DNA from 3 places in the Patulibacter ginsengiterrae genome. Region 2 is predicted to be linked to each of the others. Evidence: riboswitches for the same ligand, from Rfam matches in the RefSeq annotation. Region 2 holds a riboswitch; each other region holds the start of a gene.

Region 1 (6,491 bases), on a different contig from region 2:
GCCGACTCCGGCGGCTCCGCCAACGCCCGCCGCAGGTGGGTCGCCGCGACGTCGGGAGCCCCGGACCGGAGCGCCCGGCTCGCCGTGCGGAGCAGCACCTCGACGACCGCCGGCCGACCGGCCGGTGCCGTCGCCAGCGCGTGGGGCAGCAGCACGTCGTCGTTCGCGCCGTCGGCCACGAGCGCCGCGAACGCGCGCTGGTGGGCGCTCGCCCGCAGCGACGGCGGCGTGTCCTCGACGATCGCCGCCCGGACCAGCGGGTGGATCAGCCGCGGCCTCCGCGCCCCGTCGAGGATGCCGGCGGCAGTCAGGCTGTCGACCGCCGCCGCGGCCTCGTCGACGGGCAGCTCGGCGACCGCCGCCGCGTGCCGCAGCTCGCTCTCGCCGCCGAGCACGGCGACCGCCTGCGCCAGCTGCCGGGCGGGCGCGCCGAGATGGCCGAGCCGGAGCAGCAGCGAGCGCCGGACCCCCGCCGGACCGGTGTGGGCGATCCCGGCGACGTCGACCTGCTCGGGCAGCTCGTGCGAGCCCGCCAGCTCGACGCCCAGCTCGGTGACGAAGAACGGGTTGCCGCCGGTCGCCTCCGCGCAGGCGCCGACCAGCGCCGCAGGCACCGTCTGGCCCCCGAACGCCCCCGACACCAGCTGCCCGACGGCCGCTCGCGTCAACGGCCTCGGCCGCACGACGAGCGCCCCCGTGCTCCCCTCCAGCTCGTGGATCAGCGGCAGCGCCGGCCCGGGGTCCGCCTCGCGGGCGCCGAGCACCAACGCGATCGGCAGGTCCTCGAGCCGCAGCGCGAGGTGCGCGACCGCGCGCAGCGAGGCGACGTCGGCCCAGTGCGCGTCGTCGAGCACCACCAGCAGCGGGTCGCTCGCCGCGAGGTTGGCGAAGAGCCAGCCGAGGCCGTGGAGGAGCTCCGGCGTCGGGTCGTGCAGCGGGCCGGCGTCCGCGGCCGGATCGGCCAGCGCGAGGAGCCGTGCGGCCGAGGCCGCCGGACCCCGGAGCAGTGCCTCGCGCTCGCCCGCCTCGGCGCCGAGCAGTGGACGCTCGACCAGCCGTCGCATGAGCCCGTACTCGACATCCTGCTCGAGCACTCCGCCGCGGGCGTGGAGCACGCGCAGTCCCCGTTCGCCGGCCGCGTCGCGCGCGTCGCGCAGCAGCGTGGTCTTGCCGATGCCGGCCGGCCCGACGACCAGCGCCAGGCCGCCGTGCCCCGACCGAGCACGATCGAGCAGCTTCGTGAGCGCGGCACGCTCGCTCTCGCGCTCGAGCAGGACCGATGGGTCGGCGTCCATGCGCCGATCCTAGAGAACGCCAACGCGCCAGATCACGCCGGGTCTCCGCCGTACGCAGGCAGACCTCGTCGCGCCGATGCCCCACGCCGCTTCCCGACCCGATGGAGCGGGCCATCAACGATCCGGCCCGCTCCATCGGCTCGCGGAAGGACCCGGCGTCGATCCGGTCCCGGCGCCCGGGCGTGCCGGGCGCCGGGACCTGCGCTCAGTTGACCTTGGAGGCCTTCTTCTCGGCCTTCGCCTTCGGCTCGGTGGCCGTCTTCCCCTCAGCGGCCTTCTTCGGCTCGGCGGCCTTGGGCGCGGCCGGTGCCGGCGCCGGCTTCTTCGCCGCGCCGACCGCCGGCTGGCGGTAGTCGTCGCCGAACAGGGCCCGGTCCTCGTCGGCGTACGGGATGCCCTCCTCGATCCAGGAGTAGCGGCCGCCCAGGACCTTCTGCGCCAGCTCGAAGTTGGCGTCGTCCTCGTTCGCGCGCAGCTCGGCGAAGAGGTCCTTCGCGCGGCGACGGGCCTGGAGGCAGAAGAGCCCGGCCAGCTCCTCGATCTCCTGCCGGCGCTCGGGATGCGCCTTGATCTGCGCGTCGGCGTAGGTCACGGCGGCGGCGATCGAGAACAGCTCGGCGCCGATGTCGACGATCCGGCCGAGCACGGCGCCCTTCTGCTCGAGCTTGGCGCCGTACCGGCCCATCGCGTAGAACGTCGTCCGCGCCAGCTTGCGCGAGTTCCGCTCGACGAACCGCAGGTGCGTCGCGAGCGGGCCGTGCTCCTCGTAGGAGCGCGGGTTCTGGCCCTCGCCGTGGGTCAGGGTCGGGAACCACTTCGCGTAGAACTTGCCGGCGCCGACGGCCAACTTGGCCTTCTCGGAGAGCCCACCGTCACCCTCGATCAGCTCGCCGGCGATCTGCAGGTGCTGGTCGACGGCCTCACGGGCGATCTGCAGGTGCATGATCTCCGTCGAGCCCTCGAAGATCCGGTTGATCCGCATGTCGCGCAGAGCGCGCTCGACGGGCACCGGACGCTCGCCGCGGGCCTGCAGCGACTCGGCGGTCTCGTAGCCGCGACCGCCGCGGATCTGGACCAGCTCGTCGGTGACCTTCCAGCCGAGCTCGGAGCCGACGAGCTTGGCGACCGCGGCCTCGATCCGGATGTCGGAGCGCTTCGAGTCGGCGAGGCGACCGGTCACGTCGACCAGCGCCTCGAGCCCGAAGGCGGTGGCGGTGATGAAGGCGACCTTCTGGGCGACCGGGTCGTGCTGGCCGACCGGCTTGCCCCACTGGACGCGCTCGGTGGCGAACTCGCGGGCGACGCGGGCGGCCCACTTGGCCGTGCCGGCGCAGATCGCGGGCAGGGCGAGGCGGCCGGTGTTGAGGGTCGAGAGGGCGATCTTCAGGCCCTGGCCCTCCTTGCCGATCAGGTTCTCCTTGGGGACGAAGACGTCCTCCAGCAGGGTGACCGAGTTCTCGATCCCCTTCAGGCCCATGAACTGGTTGCGGTGCTCGACGCTGACGCCCTCGGAGTCGTACTCCAGGACGAAGGCGGAGACGCCGCCACGGTGACCCTCGCTCTTGGGGATCTTGGCCATGATCACGACGATGTCGGCGATCGCGCCGTTGGTCGCCCAGAGCTTGCGGCCGGTGATCCGGTAGCCGCTGCCGTCCTCGGTCGGGATCGCCGCCGCGGCCACGCGGGCCGGGTCGGAGCCGACGTCGGGCTCGGTCAGGAGGAAGGCGGAGATGTGGTCCTTGGCCACCTTCGGGAGCCACTTCTGCTTCTGCTCCTCGGAGCCGAACAGCATCAGCGGCTCGGCGACGCCGATCGACTGGTGGGCGGACAGCAGCGCGCCGAGCGAGCCGTGCCAGGTGCCGACCATCGCCAGCGCGCGGTTGTAGTCCACCTGCGAGAGCCCGAGGCCGCCGTACTTGGTCGGGACCTTCATGCCGAAGGCGCCGAGCTCCTTGAAGCCGGCGATGACCTCGTCGGGGATCTTCGCGTCGCGCTCGATCCGGAGGTGGTCGACCTTCGTCTCGAGGAAGGTCTTGAGCTTGGCGAGGAAGACCTCGCCCTTGGCCGCCTTCTCCGCGTCGTCGGCGGGCAGCGGGTTGATCAGGTCGAAGCGGAAGTCACCGAGGTAGAGCTCCTTGCCGAAGCTGGGCAGCTTCCACTCGGTCTCACGGGCCTCTTCGGCGAACTTGCGGGATTCGGCGCTGGTCGGTTCGGTCGTCACGGTGGTCGCTCCTGGGATGGATTGACTAGTCAGTCAACATGCCCAACGGTAGCGCGTCTGGCCGCCGAAGACGACCCCCGACCGTGACCCGAACGTCCCGGAACGACGACGGGCCGCCCCGGAGGACGGCCCGTCTCGAACCTATACGGCAGTCGCGGCGAGGCCGCGGCGGATCAGCTGGTGGCGATCCGGCGGGCGCCGACGTAGTTCGCGCCCCAGTAGCTGTCGTTGATCTGGTGCTCCATCACGCCACGGGTCGTGGCGGAGATGACCGTGGTCGCGCTGGTCGCGATCCCGACGTGGGACGCGCCGCTGCCGGCGGTCGAGAAGAAGACGAGGTCGCCGGCCTGGATCTCGGCCTGGGCGACGGCGGTCCCCTCCTTGTACTGCTCGAAGCTCGTGCGCGGCAGGTTGATGCCGGCCTGCTTGTAGATGTAGACCATCAGGCCGGAGCAGTCGAAGCCGCTCGGGGTCGTGCCGGCCGAGCGGTACGGCACGCCGATCTGGCCGTTGGCACCGGCGACGGCGGCGGCGAGCGCGGCCGGGGTGGCCGTGCCGGTGGCGCTGCGGGCCGAGGCTCCGGCGAGCTTCTGCTCGACGGCCGCGACGAACGACAGCTTCATCGTCTTCAGCGTCTCGAGGTTCGGCCGGCCGGTCTTGGTCAGCTTCTTCTGCGTCTGGTACCGGCGCAGGGCGACGCGGGTCCGTGCGCCGAGCGCACCGTCGGCGCGAACGCGGACCTTGCGCTGGACCTGCTTGGTCTGGGTCCGGGTCAGGCTGACCGCGCGCGTGGCCGAGACCGCGGTGGTCGTCGGCGCGGCGGGCGCATCAGGCGCGGCCACGTCGGGCGTCGCGGTGCCCGGGTCGGGCGCGGTGACGGCCGCGTCCGGGGCGGTGACCGTCGTGCCACCGGTCGTGTCGTCGGCGGAGGCGGTCGAAACGCCGCCCAAGGCCAGGATCAGCGCCAGCGCGGCGCCCCGTGTCGTCAATCTCACTGTGCTCGTACTCTTTCGTCGGCCTACGGGGTTAGCTGACGGGCGAGCGCAGAAAGAGCAGCGCTTCCACCGACTTCGTGGATTAGCCCCAGAACTGGGTGGGTCCCCCGTTCGCCGGAAAGGACTCCGGCGACTCGGCTCGGGGCACCGTAACAGAGCCGTCGGCCGGGTTACGTCAGCTCCTCTTCGCTGCAGGCCCGGACCCGGCGCCAACCGACCGTTCGGCGGCTGCTCGGCCTGCGCGCACGCCCCGGCAGCCCGCTCGCCCAGGGGCGGTCGATCGTCCGTTCCCCACGGGCTCCGCAGGGTCGCCGTATAGCCTCCGGATCATGCCGCTCCGTCCCGTCGCCGCCGACCTCGCGGCGCTCTACTACGCCGCCTCCGCCGAGCTCGGTGAGGCCCCGTGGTTCGACGCCCACACCCACATCGGGCAGAACGATCCGGACGGGCAGAAGGCGACGGCCGAGGAGATCGTCGCCGGACTCGACGCGGCCGGGCACCAGCGGGCCCTGACCTTCGCGATGCACGAGCCGGACGGCTACCGCGACGCCAACGACGTCGCGATCGCGGCCGCAGCGGCCTCGGGCGGACGGCTGGTGGCCCTGGCCCGGGTCTCGCCGACCGCCGACGACGCGTTCGCCGAGGCCGAGCGCTGCCTCGCCGCCGGCGCCCGCGGCTTCAAGCTGCACCCGCGCAGCGACGAGTTCGCCCTGACCCATCCGGTCGTCGAGCAGGTCGTGGCGCTCGCGGCCGAGCACCGGTTGCCGGTCCTCTTCCACGCGGGACGGGGGATCCCGCAGCTCGGCCGCGCGGCCGTCGGCCTCGCCGAGCGCTACCCCGAGGCGCGCCTGATCCTCGCGCACGCGGGGGTCAGCGATCTCGGCACCCTCGCGGAGCCGGCCGGGCGCCTGCCGAACCTCTTCTTCGACACCTCCTGGTGGCACCCGTCGGACCTGCTCCAGCTGTTCTCGACCGTTCCGCCGGCGCGGATCCTCTACGCCAGCGACATGCCCTACGGGCCGGGGATGTTCAGCGGCTTCGCGTTCCTGCGCTCGGCGGCGGCGGTCGGGCTGGAACGGGACGTCGTCCGCGAGATGGCCGGCGGACAGCTCGGGCGGATCCTCGCCGGTGAGGATCCGGTCGACCTCGGCCCCGCTCCCGGCCCGGCCGCGCTCGGGCCGCGACTGATCGCCGCCGAGCGGGTCGCCTCCTACGCCGCGGCGGCGATCCAGCTGGCCTTCCGCGAGAGCGACCCGACCGAGCCGATCGCGCTCGCCCGCTGCGGCTGCCAGACCGCCGACCCCGAGGGCGACGAGGGGCGGCTGCTCTGCTTCGCCGACCTGCTGCTGGAGCGGGCCCAGAAGCAGCTCGCCGACGGCGCCACCGACGCGCTCGACGCGCTCGGCACCGTGCTCGCCGCGGGCTTCATCGCGGCGACCCCGACCGCGGGCACGCCCGAGGTCACGTTCCCGGACTGAGCCCGGCGTCGACCGGCTCGCTCAGGTCGCGGTGGCGCCGTCGCCGTCGTCTCCGCGCTGGGTCAGCGCGTCCCGGCCGACCACCAGCCAGGTCAGCCAGAGGCCGAGCGCGAAGAGCGGGATCCCCATCGCGACCTTGGCCACGCCCAGCGCGACCAGCGCGCCGGCAGCGTAGAGCGGCAGTTGGACGGCCAGCCGGATCACGAACAGGCCGACCCAGATCCAGCTCGCCCGCGTGTAGACCTTCATCAGCTGCGGGTCCTTGCGCCACCCCATCCCTTGGCTGCTGATCGCGCTGATCGCCACCCCGATCAGCGGCCAGCGAATCAGGATCGAGACGAGGTACGCGGTCGCGTAGGCGAGGTTCAGCAGCAGGCCGGGCAGGAAGAAGTCCTCGGCCTTGCCCGTGCGCGAGACGACGAACCCGGCCAACGCGATCCCGGCGAGGCCGGAGAGCGCGAACTGGACGGTCTGCCCCCGGATCAGTCGCGCCACCGTCAGC
Region 2 (6,491 bases):
CCTTGCTGTTGACGACGACCGAGACCAGGTCGGGCTTGTCGGCCTGGTACAGCTCGACGAGCCGCGCGGACAGGACCTTGCGGGCCTTGCCGAGACGGGCACGGAGCCGCACGAGCCGCTGGCGCTCCGACCGCAGGTCGCCCTGGGTCTTGGTCAGGATCGCCTGGCTGCGATCGAGGTCGGACTGGACCCCGTCCTGCTGGCGCTGGAAGCCGTCGATCTTGCCCTGGAGACCGCTGATCCGGGTGTTGAGGCCCTGGATGTCGGCGGTCAGCACGCGCTCGCGGCTGCGGCGCCGATCGATCTTGCCCTTCGCCGTCCCGATCTTGTTGCGGAGCTGATCGAGCTTCTGCTGAGACGCAGCGTCCGCCGACGGTGGACCACCGGCGAGCCCGGCGACGGCCGCGACCACGACGATCAGCAGCAGGGCGAGCCCGGCGGTCGGCAACGAGCGGAGGCGAAGGATGAAGTGGGGCACGGAAGGCAAGAGGAGGAACCGGTGCGGTCTCGGAAGCGTGGTCGACCGTCGGCCGGAGCGTCGGTCCGTCCGGAACGGACGACGTCGGCCGCCAGCGGAGCCGCGACCAGCACGCAACGTACGTCCTCCGTTCGCCGGCGCCAAGCGGTGCAACGGCGTTTGCGGGTCCGCGCGGGCAACGCGCCCGACGGCCCGCTCCCCGACCGACGCCCCGGCCCCGCCAGCCGCGACCCGCGAACGCGGCGGACCCGCTCAAGGCCCACCCGCGACCAGGTAAATCCTCAGTAAGACCGGGGGATCTCTCCGGGTCGGCGGCGCCGGTGTGAGACCATGGGGCCATGGCTCGAGGCGCATCGTTCGGCAAGGACACCGGCCTTCAGGCCCGAATGGTCGGGACGCTCTTCGCGCTCGGCCTCCTGTACGTGATCTTCGCCGGGGTCCTGACCGCCGCGTTGAAGGGCCAGGCCGGGCTCGTCATCACGATCTGCGTGGTGATGCTGGTGATCCAGCTGTTCGCCGCCGACAAGCTCGCGCTGCGCTCGATGCACGCCCACGAGGTGACCCCGGAGCAGGCGCCGGAGCTCCACGCGCTGGTCGACCGGCTCTGCCTCCAGGCCGACCTGCCCAAGCCGAAGGTCGCGATCGCCGACGACCAGATGCCCAACGCCTTCGCGGTCGGCCGCTCCCAGAAGAACTCGACGGTCTGCGTCACGACCGGGCTGCTCGAGCTGCTGCCTCCGGCCGAGCTCGAAGGCGTGCTCGCCCACGAGCTCGCGCACGTCGCCCACCGCGACGTGCTGGTGATGACGCTGGCGAGCTTCTTCGCCTCGCTGGCGGCGATGATCATGCAGAACGCGATCTGGTTCGGCGGCGGCAGCCGCGACAACCGCGACAGCGGCCCCGGCCTGCTGGTCGTGCTCGCCGTCTCGGCCGCCGTCTACGCGATCAGCTTCATGCTCCTGCGGGCCCTCTCCCGCTACCGCGAGTACGCGGCCGACCGCGGCGCGGCGGTCGTCACCGGGCGCCCGAGCGCGCTGGCGGCGGCCCTGGTCCGGATCAGCGACGGGATCGCTCGTACCCCCGAGAAGGATCTGCGCGAGGTCGGCGCCGTCCAGGCCTTCTACATCCTGCCGCCGCGGGCCAAGAGCGCGATGAGCCAGCTCTTCGCGACGCACCCGCCGACCGAGAAGCGGATCGCCGCGCTCCAGCAGATCGAAGCGCAGCTCCAGTCCGGCCAGACCTCGTGAGCGAGCTGCACGCGCCTCGCGGCGGGGAGCGCCACCGGTCGATCCGACCCGTGGCGGGCCACTGCGTCGGCTCGACCGTCGCCCCTCCCCATCCGCGATCCACGCACATCTCATCTCACGAAAGGCGGTGTCCATGGGCTTCCTGAACACGCTCTTCGGTCGCACGCAAACCGTCAAGCAGGTCCGTCCGGACCGGCTGTTCGCGCTGACGACCGCGGCGATCGACCTCCAGACGGCCCACGACATCGTCACCACCGGCGAGGCGGCGATCGTCTTCCAGCCACTGGCGACCGGCGACTTCACGCAGATCGCCGACGACGTCGAGCAGCTGCTGCGGAGCACCGGCGAGGAGACCGGCACCACGATCGAGCGCCGCGACGACGCCTACGGCTACCGCTGGATGGTCCTCAAGGACTCCGACGTCGACGATCAGGTGATCGGCGTCAACTCGGTGATGGAGTCGCTCCAGGCCGGCGGCTACGCCGACCGCGTGCTCTGCGCCGTGTTCGCGATGCGCGAGGAGCCGACCTCACGGCTGCTGCACCTGGTCTACCTCGCCAAGCGCGGCACCTGGTACCCGTTCGTCCCGCTTCCGGGTGCGGCCAAGGAGCGCGACCGCGAGCGTGAGCTGCAGCTCCGCGCGGTGCTCTCCCCGATGATGCCGCTCGAGCCCGAGATGGACCGCTGGTACCCGCTCTGGGGCGCTCCGCTCGGCGGCTGAGCCCCCGAAGGACCGCGGGCACGGGTAGACCGGTCCGAGCCGCCGGGTCGGCGGCAACGTGGTCCGCAGGCCCGGGGCCCCCGCTCGACGCGGGGACCCCGGCACGCCACGTACCCGATTCGGGACGCTCAGGCGTCCCGGACCTCAGGCCTCGGTGCGGTCGGGAACCAGTCCCTCGCCCGTGAACTCGCGGCCGGCTTCCTCGAAGCTGAAGTCGTCGGCCGGGATCAGGACGTCGCTGCTGGTCAGCTCGTCGTCGCCGAGTGGCACCCCGCGCTCGCGCACGAAGGCCAGCAGCTGCGCGAACCGCTCGCGGTAGGCCGCCTCGTCCCCCGCGTCGACCGCGGTCACGATCGCGTCGTCGATCTCGTTCAGCGCGGGGTGTTCGGCGTCGTCGAGCCGATACTGCTTGTCGTTGAAGATCCGGACGATCACGCGCCCGGCTCCTGGGCCTTCTCCGGCGACCCCTGATCGATCTGCGCGGCCGGCGTGCCGCCGCTGAGCTCGGCCTTCATCCGCTCCAGCTCGGAGTCGACCTGCGAGCCGCTGGTCAGCGCCTCGAGCTGGCGGTCGATGTCGTCCTTGCCGCTCCCGAGCTCACCGATGTCGCCGAGCGTGCCGGCTGCCTCGAGTTCCGCGACCGCGTCCGCACGGGCGCGCATGTTCTCGGTCTTGTCGGTGGCGCGCTGCATCGCCATGCCGACCTCGGCCATCGACTCGCCGACGCCGCTGGCGGCCTCGGAGATCCGGACCTGGGCCTCAGCGGCGCTGTACTGCGCCTTGATGACCTCCTTCTTGGTCCGGAACTGCTCGATCTTCACCCGCAGCTTCTGCTCGTTGGCGATCAGCGTCTCCTGCTGATTCTCCAACTCGGCGATCTGGGCGTCCTGGCCCTGGAGCTCGTTCTGGATCAGCGTCTTGCGCTCGAGCGCCGTGCGGGCCAGCTCTTCGTTGCCGGCGGCGAGCGCCTGGCGGGCCTGGGTGTCGAGCTTGACGACGGCCTGCTGCTGCTTGTCGGACTGCAGCTGCAGGCGCTTCTTCGCGGTAACGATGTCCGCGATGCCCTTCTTGACGTTCTGCAGGTTCTCCAGCTGCTTCTGGTAGCTGTAGTCGAGCGTCTCGCCCGGGTCTTCAGCCTTGTCCAGAACGCGGGACAACTTGGCCTTGATGGTGTTGGACATGCGGCCGCCGAGACCCATGTGGTCCTCCTTGTGGCGTGTGCGGGGAACTGCCCGCACAGCCTACCGATCCAGGCTCAAGCAACCGTCAACGACGAAGGGCACCGCGATGCGGTGCCCTCTCGTCCTCCCCGACCGAGCGAATCGGCCGGAAACCCCGTCCCCGACCCGCGAACGGGTCGAGCCGGAGTTGGTCCCTACAGGCGGGTTAGAGCCCGGCCGGGTGCACGACGTCGAACGACGCCGCGTCCTTGCGGTTGTTCGGGCGCCACTGCGGGCCCTTGAGGCGGCTCGTGTCGGCGGCGGCCGACGTGTCGAGGCGGAGACCGGCGATCACGGCGTAGGCGTGACCCTGGTTGCCGTAGACCGAGATCCACTGGCCGACGCCGGACTCGGCGGCAGCCCACTCGCCGTCGAACTCGTACGAGGAGAGCGGCGTCTTGAGGAGGTTGGCCCCGATCAGCGCGTAGCTGATGGTGCCGGAGCAGTCGTAGCCGGAGTCCTCGACCCGGGCGTGTCCGCCGCCCCACTTGTACGGCTTGCCGACGATCTTGTTCGCAGCGATCACGGCCGTCTGAACGGCGGCCGGGGCCTGCAGCGGGACCCGAGCGAAGTAGGCGGTGCGCCCGTCGACGGTCTTGCCCTTGTACCGCTTGGCGCGGACGCCGGCGGTGGTCTGCATGCCGGCGGGGATCGCGACGGCGCCAGCGGCGGCGGGAGCCGCAGCGGCGGGGTCAGCGGGGGCCGTAGCGGCCGGCTCGACCGGCGTCAGACCACCGGTCCGAGGGGTTGCTGCAGACGCGGTGCCGGCGATTCCGACGGCAAGCACCGCGGACAAGGCCATAGCTCGAGTAGTGAAGCGCACGTAACTGTTCTCTTTCGTCGGCCTACGGGGTTAGCTGACGGGCTAGCGCAGAAAGAGCCAGCGCTTCCACCGGAAGACCGGTGAATTAGCCCCAAGGAACATGTGGTTCCCCCGCTCACCGGGAACGACCCCGGCGATTCGGCTTGCGGCACAGTATCAGGGCCAGCGCAATGTGTCACCCAGCCCTGCACCTGATCCTGCAACGTGCGGGAATCGGCGCACCGCGGAGAGCAGCACGCGAGCGGGAGGGGCGCGGGCCGCGGGCCGTGCGGGTAGCGTTCAGCCCGATGCGCACGGAACGGGTCTGTCCTCGCCGCGCCCCGGTCCTGCTGGCTGCGCTGGTGACCGGGGCCGTTGCCCTCACCGGTTGCGGCGGCGACGGCGACAAGCCACCGTCGCCGTTCGTCGCGCCCAAGGGCGAGTCGAAGGCCGCTGCCAACCTCGGCTTTCCGGTCGTCGCCACGCGCAACACCACCCGCACCGCGACCAACGACCCGGACGACGCTGCGGCCGGGATCGCGCGCGCCATCTACTCGGGCGGCGCGGCCGAGACCCAGGCCCGCGTGGTCACGCTGGTCGACCGCAACGACTGGCGGACGGCGCTCGCGGCGACCTCGCTGATGGCGACGCCGATCGGCGCCCCGATCCTGTTCAGCGACGGCAACGAGCTGCCCGCGGCCACGACCGAGGCGCTGACCGCGCTCCGCCCCGTCGGCAGCGACGTCGCCGGGGGCGCCCAGGCGATCCGGATCGGCAACGTCGGCCGTCCCTCCGGCCTCCGCACCTCCGACGTCGGCGGCGCCGACTCCTACGAGCTCGCGCTGGCGATCGACCGCTTCGGTGCCGCCGCCCGCAGCCGCTCGAGCAACCGGGTGGTCGTCGTCAGCGGCGACCAGCCGGCGTTCGCGGTCCCCGCCGCCTCGTGGCTGGCCAAGACCGGCGACCCGGTCGCCTTCGTCACCAAGGACGCGATCCCGCCGGCGACCGCCCGCCAGCTGCGGACCCACCCCGGCGCCAAGCTCTACGTGCTCGGCCCCGACAGCGCGATCTCCCCCGCGGTCGCCAAGCAGCTGCGCCGCTACGGGACCGTCCGCCGGATCGGCGACCCCGACCCGGTCAAGAACGCGATCGCCTTCGCCCGCTTCAGCGACGGCGCGTTCGGCTGGAACGTCAACGAGCCCGGCCACGGCTTCACCTTCGCGCGGGCGGGCGACCCGCTGCCCGCGATCACCCTCGCGCCGCTGTCGGCGACCGGCCTGCACGGCCCGCTGCTGCTGCTCGACAGCGCCAGCAAGCTGCCCGAGCCCGTCCGCCAGTACCTGCTCGACGTCCAGCCCGGCTACCAGAACGACCCTGCTCGCGGCGTGTACAACCGCGGCTGGCTGACCGGTGACGTCGGCGCGATCGACGTCGCGGTCCAGTCGCAGCTCGACGCGCTGATGGAGATCGTCCCCGTCCGCGGCGCGACGACGGCCCCGAACCCCGCAACGACGACCGGCGCGACGCCCGCGCCGAAGACCGGGACCACGACGACCGGCACCCGGACCACGGGCACCACGTCGGCGCCCACCCCTCCCCCGAAGTCCGAGACGAAGAAGACCCCATGAGCGAAGCCGAACGCCCCGACCACCGCAACCTCGGTGCCGCGGTCACGATCGACGACATCCGCGAGCTGACCGGCGCCGCGACGCCGCACTTCGCGCAGCAGATCCGCAACCGCGTCGCCCGGCTGATCGCGGACCTGCCCGCCGACCATCCCGCGCGCCGGATCGGTGAGAGCGAGATCATCCGCCTGACCGAGCTCGGGCGCAGCGGCGAGGTCCGCGGGACCCCGGCCCAGCCCGGCATGCCCGGACTGCCGTCGACGGCCCTGCCGAAGTGACCCCGCGCTCGGGTGGGCCCTGGCCCACCCGAGCGCCCTCGCCGCGCCCGGGAGCCGGACACCAGCGCTGGTGTCCGACCGGACCAGCAGCGACGATGGCCCGGTGACCCTCCCCGATCC
Region 3 (6,491 bases), on a different contig from region 2:
CCCCAGACCCGCTCGCCGCTGCGCTCGCCGGCCGCGGCGACCGCGCCGAGCCAGGCGTCGTCGCGCCCCATCAGGCCGCCGTGCGAGGTCCCCAGGGCCGTCACCACGCCGCCGGTCAGGGTCGCGATGTCGATCAGCCGCTCGGCCCCGAGCTCGAGCGCGTGGGTCAGCGCGTCGGCCAGGACCAGCCGGCCCTCGGCGTCGGTGTTGGTGACCTCGACCGTGGTGCCGTTGGCGGCGACGAAGACGTCGCCCGGCTTCATCGCCGCGCCGTTGACCAGGTTCTCGGTCGCGGCGATCACCGCGATCACCCGCACCGGCAGGCCGAGCCGGGCGATCGCCGCGATCGCCTGGAGGACCGCCGCCCCGCCCGACATGTCGAACTTCATCTTGGTCATGCCGGCCGGGGTCTTCAGCGAGTAGCCGCCGGTGTCGTGGGTGACCGCCTTGCCGACGAGGCCGAGCACCGGGCCGGTCGCGTCGGCCGGGGCGTACTCGACGACGATCAGGGCCGGCGGCTCGTCGCTGCCGTGGGCGACCGCGGCGAACAGCCCCATCTCGCGCTGGCGGAGCGCGCCGAGCCCGGCCTCGACGTGGACGTCGAGCCCGTCGATCTCGGCCCCCAGCGCGAGCGCCTCGGCGGCGAGCGCGCGCGGCGTGAGCACGTTGGCCGGGAGCTGCTGGAGCCGGCGCGCCTCGTTGGTCGCGCGGGCGACGACGACGGAGCGGGCGATCATCGCGTGGGCCTCGTCCGGCAGCGGCGACTCGCCCGGCCCGGTCAGCTCGATGCTGGTCAGCTCGGGTTCGTCGCTGGACGGCTTCCGCGTGAGCTTGGCCGGGGAGTAGGCGGCGAGCACGGCGGCCTCGGCGACCGGCCCCGCGGCGGGCGGCATGTCGAGCACGATCCGGAGGCTCCGGGCCTGCAGCTCGATCGCGCGACGGACGGCGGCACCGGCCGCCGCGCGACCCTCCTCGGCCGACTGCGGCCCGTCCTCGCCCAGTCCGACGAGGATCCAGCGGGTGCCGTCGTCGGCGTGGGTGTGCGCGACGTGGGCCAGCTTCGGGCGCGCCTCGCCGGAGGCGATCAGCCGCGAGAACGCGTCGACGGGAGCCCCGGCCGGCGCGCCGATCGGCCCAGCCCCGGTCAGGCCGATGACGATCGTGTCGGCGGCCGCCGCCGGGACGGTGTCTGTGCGTCCAAGGACGTCGGGGCCGTTCTCGCGCTCGAGCATCCGGCGATGGTCCCACGGACGGGCCGCAACGGCCGGGCGGGCTCGTGTTCGTACACTTCGCCCCCACCGTAGAGCGAGAGGAAGCAGCACCATGGCCAAGACCGTCATCCTGGGCTCCGCCCGCACCCCCGTCGGCAAGCTCGGTGGGGGCCTGTCGACCGTCAAGCCCGTCGAGCTGGGCGGGGTTGCGATCAAGGGCGCTCTCGAGCGTGCAGGCGTCGCGCCCGAGCAGGTCCAGCACGTCGTGATGGGGCACGTGATCCAGGCCGGTCAGGGCCAGATCACCGCCCGTCAGGCGCAGATCGCCGCCGGGATCCCGAACGACGTCCCGTCGGAGACCATCAACAAGGTCTGCACCTCGAGCATCCGCTCGGCGGCGATCGTCGACCTGCACGTGCGTGCGGGCGAGTACGACGTCGCGGTCGCCGGCGGCATGGAGTCGATGTCGCTCGCGCCGTACCTGCTGACCAACGCCCGCTTCGGCTACCGGATGGGCGACGGCAAGACGCTCGACTCGATGGTCCTCGACGGGCTCACGAACTCGTTCACGCACCGCCAGATGTTCGACGAGACGACCGAGGTCGCCGACGCGCACGGCTGGTCCCGCGAGGAGCTCGACCGCTGGGCGCTGCGCTCGCACGAGAACGCGCTGGCCGCGATCGACGCCGGCCGGCTCGGCGACGAGATCGTCCCGGTGACGATCAAGGGCCGCAAGGGCGACACCGTCGTCGACACCGACGAGGGTCCCCGTCGCGGCTCCTCGATCGAGGCGCTCGCCAAGCTCCCGGGCCTGGTCAAGGGCGGCAGCCACACGGCCGGCAACTCGCCGGGCGTCAACGACGGCGGCGGCGCACTGGTGCTGTCCTCGGACGTCTGGGCGGAGCAGAACGGCAAGCAGGTCCTGGGCGAGATCGTCTCGTTCGGCCAGGCCGCGGGCGAGTTCCCGAACCTCCTGACGACCCCGGGCAAGGCCTCGGCGATCGCGCTCGAGAAGGCCGGCCTGAAGGCCTCCGACGTCGACCTCTGGGAGATCAACGAGGCGTTCGCGTCGGTCGCGCTGAACACGATCAAGGACCTCGGGATCGACGAGGACCGCGTCAACGTCAACGGCGGGGCGATCGCCCTCGGTCACCCGCTCGGCGCGTCCGGCGCCCGGATCATCGGTTCGATCCTGCTGGAGCTGCGTCGTCGCGGCGGCGGCTACGGCATCGCCACCGCGTGCTCCGGCACCGGCCAGGGCGACGCCATCCTGATCAAGGTCTAAGCGGTCGCGTCTGCGGCGGCCGTATGCCGTCGCATCTCGGCCCGCGTGGGCCTCGGCAGGCCTAGCGGCCAGCTCTCGGGCCCACGCGAGCCGACCTGCTCGGCCTACGACCACCTCAGACGCAACCGCTGCGGTTGGTCTGCGGCGGCCGTGGACGCGGCGCATCTCGGCACGCACGGGGCTCGGCAGGAGTGGCGTCCAGCTCTCGGGGTGGGCGGGCCGGTCTCCCGACCTGCTCGGCCTACGACCACCTCAGACGCAACCGCTGCGGTTGGTTCGAGCTGAGACGCCGCCCGCGGCCCCCGCAGCCGTGGGTGAGCCGTTGTTCGCAGCGTGTTCACGTCGGGTGAAGGGTTGCTCGCTACCCTCCCTCGCGTGTCCGCCGATCCGACGCCAGAGTCCGCTACGCCGACCGAGCCGGTGGCCGCGGACGAGCCGAGCGGCCTGCGGGCCGCGGCCTTCTTCGACCTCGACAAGACCCTGGTCGCGGGCTCGTCGGGCTTCTACTGGGCTCGCGCGGCGGCCGCCTACGGGCTGATCTCGCGCCGACGGCTGGCCGCCGACGGCTGGGAGAACCTCAAGTTCCGGCTGCGCGGCTCGACCGACGACAGCACCCGCCGGGTCTGGGAGCGGGTCGGCGAGTTCATCGCCGGCCAGCGCGTCCGCGACTTCGAGCGGCTGTCGCCGCGGGTCCTCGCCGGGCTGCTGCCGCGGCTCTACCCGGAGATGCTGGCGATCGCCTGGGAGCACCAGGACGAGGGCCGGCCGATCTACATCGTCACCGCCTCGGCGCAGGACACTGCCGAGATGATCGCCCACGTCCTCTACTTCGACGGCGGCGTCGGCGCCCCGCTCGAGACCCGTGACGGCCGCTACACCGGCCGGCTGGCGGGGCCGATGACCTACCGCGAGGGCAAGGTCGAGGCGATCCGGGCGCTGGCCGAGCGCGACGGCCTCGACCTCGAGGCCTCGTGGGGGTACTCGGACAGCGAGTCCGACCTGCCGATGCTGCGTGCCGTCGGGCATCCGGTCGCGGTCAACCCGGACAAGCCGCTCGCCCGCGTCGCCAAGCAGGAGGGCTGGGAGGTCATCCGCCTGGAGCGGCTGACCTCGCACCTCAAGACCGGCGTCGCGCTGGCCGCGGTCGCCGCGCTCGGCGGGCTCGGTCGGGCCGCCGCCGCGGGCCGGCCGGTCGGTGGCGTCGGACGTCGCCGCGGCTGATCCCGGGGCCGCCGATCGCGCGGCGCGGCGCGTCCGACGGTCGGCCGATCCCGGTGGGTTCACGGCCCATCCTTCGCCGGTTCGCGGCGAGCCGGGAAGTAGACGCGGTAGAGCTGGCGCGGCGCCGCTCGCCGCGGCTTCGCTAGGATTCCGGTCTCCATAACCCATGCCGAGTTCCCACCGCACGTCGGTGGGGAGCGGGGGACCCACTGATCGCCGTCACGGCGATCCGGGGCGAATCGCCGGAATCTCCGGTGTAGCGCACGTCTCAGAGCGCGAGCCCGTCAGCTAACCCCGTAGGCGCTAGAGACGAAGGACGTACCCCGTGAGTCACTCTCGCGAACCGGACGCCACGCTTGCGTGGCGTCGCAGCCTGCGGGCGTCGCAGGCCCGCCGTACCGCCGCCGCCAGCACCCGTCGCTGGAGCCGTCGCCGCCGTGTCACCGTGACCACGATGGTCGTCGCCGCACTGGGCTTCGGCGGCGTGGCCACCGCCCAGTCGACCTCCGGTGGCGGCTCGGGTGGCGGTGCGGCCCAGACCCAGACGAGCAGCGCCTCGGTCCAGGCCGTCCAGACGAAGCTCGGCGTGCCGGCCGACGGCGTCGTCGGCCCGCAGACCCGCAAGGCGCTGCGCGGCTTCCAGCGCTCCGCCGGGATCGGCGTCGACGGCGTGATCGGGCCGGAGACGCTCGGTGCGATGGGCCTGAAGGTCGGTGCCCAGGCCAGCGACCGCTCGGTCGCCCGCAAGGCGTCCTCGGCCGCCGGCTCCTCGGTCAGCCCGACCCTGGCCAAGATCGCCCGGTGCGAGTCCGGGGGCGACCCGACCGCGATCTCGTCGAACGGGACGTACCGCGGCAAGTACCAGTTCGATCGCCAGACCTGGCGCGCCAACGGCGGCAGCGGCGATCCCGCCGCGGCCTCGGAGGCGACCCAGGACCGGATCGCCGCCCGGTTGCTCGCCGCCCGGGGCACCGCCCCGTGGCCGGTCTGCGGCCGCTGAGGCGACTGCGTGACACGCTCCGGCCGGGCTCCCGGCCGGAGCGTGTGACAGCCTTGGGACGGTGACGAGCCCCCTGCGCATCGACCCGATCGCCGAGGCGCGCCGGCACTGGACGGACCGTTGGGGACCGGAGCCCGCGCGTCCGATGGCGGCGGTCACGTCGATCATGCGCGTCCAGCAGATCCTGCTCGCGCAGCTCAACGCGTTGCTGCGTCCGCACGGCCTGACCTTCCCGCGCTACGAGGCGCTGATGCTGCTCTCGTTCACCCGCGGCGGCGCGCTCCCGCTCGGCAAGATCGGCGAGCGGCTCCAGGTCCACCGGACCAGCGTCACCAACATCGTCGACAAGCTCGAGCAGGACGGCTTCGTCCGGCGCGTGCCGCACGCCTCCGACCGCCGCGCGACGCTGGCGGAGATCACCGACCGAGGGCGGCAGGTCGCCGAGGCGGCCACCCTCGAGATGAACGCGTTCGGGTTCGGGTTCGAGGCGCTGGAGCCGGACGAGCAGGAGCGGCTGACCGCCCTGCTGGAGGCGGTTCGGCGGGCCGAAGGCGACTTCGTCGGCTGAGCCGGTGAGTCTGGTCGTGGCCCCCCGGCCGGCGGGGACCGCGCCGGCAGCACCGCGTTCCGGGGGCCTGGTGCGCAATAGTCCCCGGCTCCACGTCAAGGAGCTGTAGATGAGCACAGTCACTGCCCCGGGAGCGGCCGCCGCCCCCCGTCTTGTCCTCGCCGACGTTCTTCCGGGAGCGCGCGTCCGCGACGCGGTCCTCGTCATGTTCGGTGCGCTGTTCACCGGTCTGATGGCGCAGATCGTGATCCCGATGACGCCAGTCCCGATGACCGGCCAGACGCTCGCCGTCGGCCTCGTCGGCGCGACGCTCGGCTTCCGCCGTGGCGTGCTGTCGATGCTGCTCTACGTTGCGCTCGGCTTCGTCCTGCCGGTCTACGCCGAAGGCGCGTCGGGCATCCACCACCTCTGGGGCGCCAGCGGCGGCTACATCGTCGGCTTCGTGCTCGCGACCGCGGCGATCGGCTGGATGGCCGAGCGTGGCGCCGACCGCAAGATCGCCTACGCGTTCCTGGCCTTCGTCGTCGCCCAGCTGCTGGTCTTCGTGCCGGGCCTGATCGTCCTGAAGGCGGTCAGCGGCATGGATTGGTCGAACACGATCCACTACGGCTTCACGATCTTCATCCTCGGTGGCCTCGCGAAGGCCGTCGTCGGTGGCCTCGCGATGCCGTCGGCCTGGCGGCTCGTCCGCCGCTACGAGAAGCACTAGCACCCGGCTGACGGTCGGCTTCGGCCGGCCGTCGGTCGCCGTCGCCCTCCGGCGACGAACCCGTAGGCCGGTCTGTCCGGACCTGCATCGACCACCGTGCGCGAGTGCTCGATGGAGGGATAGGATCGCGCGGTACGCGTGCTCGGAGAGGCGTCGCAGCCGGTCTGGCGCCTCCCGGCGCACAGGCCGGAAACGGCCTTCCCGGCAGGGTTCGAGCGCGCGGCGCAGCTGGCCGTACCCACCCTGCCGAAGCCACGGAAGCTACCGTCGGTTGGAAGTCGTATCCTTGGGGCGGCAACGTCCGATTGACTCGTCAGTCAACCGCGCTACACTCCCGTCCGCCCGTTTGCCCCCCGAGGAGGCTCACAAGTGACAAAGATCGTCGTCCTGGTGAAAGAGGTCCCGGACGCGGCCGTTCAGAAGCATGTCGATCCCGCTACCGGTCGTCTGGACCGTAGTGGCGAGAAGACGCTGAACCCGTTCGATACCCATGCGAT

What was found. A riboswitch is a leader RNA that binds a small molecule or an ion and turns the genes downstream of it on or off. The one in region 2 is predicted to bind cyclic di-AMP.
Region 1: it holds a riboswitch for cyclic di-AMP, as region 2 does, so the genes downstream of both, ACVUH9_RS04965 (NlpC/P60 family protein) here and ACVUH9_RS07820 (peptidoglycan endopeptidase) in region 2, are expected to answer to the same signal.
Region 3: it holds a riboswitch for cyclic di-AMP, as region 2 does, so the genes downstream of both, ACVUH9_RS11435 (transglycosylase family protein) here and ACVUH9_RS07820 (peptidoglycan endopeptidase) in region 2, are expected to answer to the same signal.

The regions. Positions count from the first base shown of each region.
Region 1 is NZ_JBWDOG010000002.1:328,083-334,573, reverse strand. It holds gene ACVUH9_RS04975 (ATP-binding protein) at 1-1,295, opposite strand, end outside; gene ACVUH9_RS04970 (acyl-CoA dehydrogenase family protein) at 1,501-3,516, opposite strand; gene ACVUH9_RS04965 (NlpC/P60 family protein) at 3,690-4,505, opposite strand; cyclic di-AMP (ydaO/yuaA leader) riboswitch at 4,517-4,661, opposite strand; gene ACVUH9_RS04960 (amidohydrolase family protein) at 4,841-5,989, shown strand; gene ACVUH9_RS04955 (DUF3159 domain-containing protein) at 6,011-6,491, opposite strand, start outside.
Region 2 is NZ_JBWDOG010000003.1:280,521-287,011, reverse strand. It holds gene ACVUH9_RS07845 (murein hydrolase activator EnvC family protein) at 1-478, opposite strand, end outside; gene htpX (zinc metalloprotease HtpX) at 817-1,725, shown strand; gene pspAB (PspA-associated protein PspAB) at 1,859-2,446, shown strand; gene pspAA (PspA-associated protein PspAA) at 2,591-2,881, opposite strand; gene ACVUH9_RS07825 (PspA/IM30 family protein) at 2,878-3,645, opposite strand; gene ACVUH9_RS07820 (peptidoglycan endopeptidase) at 3,833-4,306, opposite strand; cyclic di-AMP (ydaO/yuaA leader) riboswitch at 4,494-4,643, opposite strand; gene ACVUH9_RS07815 (cell wall-binding repeat-containing protein) at 4,777-6,096, shown strand; gene ACVUH9_RS07810 (hypothetical protein) at 6,093-6,371, shown strand.
Region 3 is NZ_JBWDOG010000006.1:243,840-250,330, reverse strand. It holds gene ACVUH9_RS11450 (leucyl aminopeptidase family protein) at 1-1,232, opposite strand, end outside; gene ACVUH9_RS11445 (acetyl-CoA C-acyltransferase) at 1,324-2,496, shown strand; gene ACVUH9_RS11440 (HAD family hydrolase) at 2,872-3,717, shown strand; cyclic di-AMP (ydaO/yuaA leader) riboswitch at 3,875-4,035, shown strand; gene ACVUH9_RS11435 (transglycosylase family protein) at 4,043-4,717, shown strand; gene ACVUH9_RS11430 (MarR family winged helix-turn-helix transcriptional regulator) at 4,779-5,285, shown strand; gene ACVUH9_RS11425 (biotin transporter BioY) at 5,395-5,994, shown strand; gene ACVUH9_RS11420 (electron transfer flavoprotein subunit beta/FixA family protein) at 6,364-6,491, shown strand, end outside.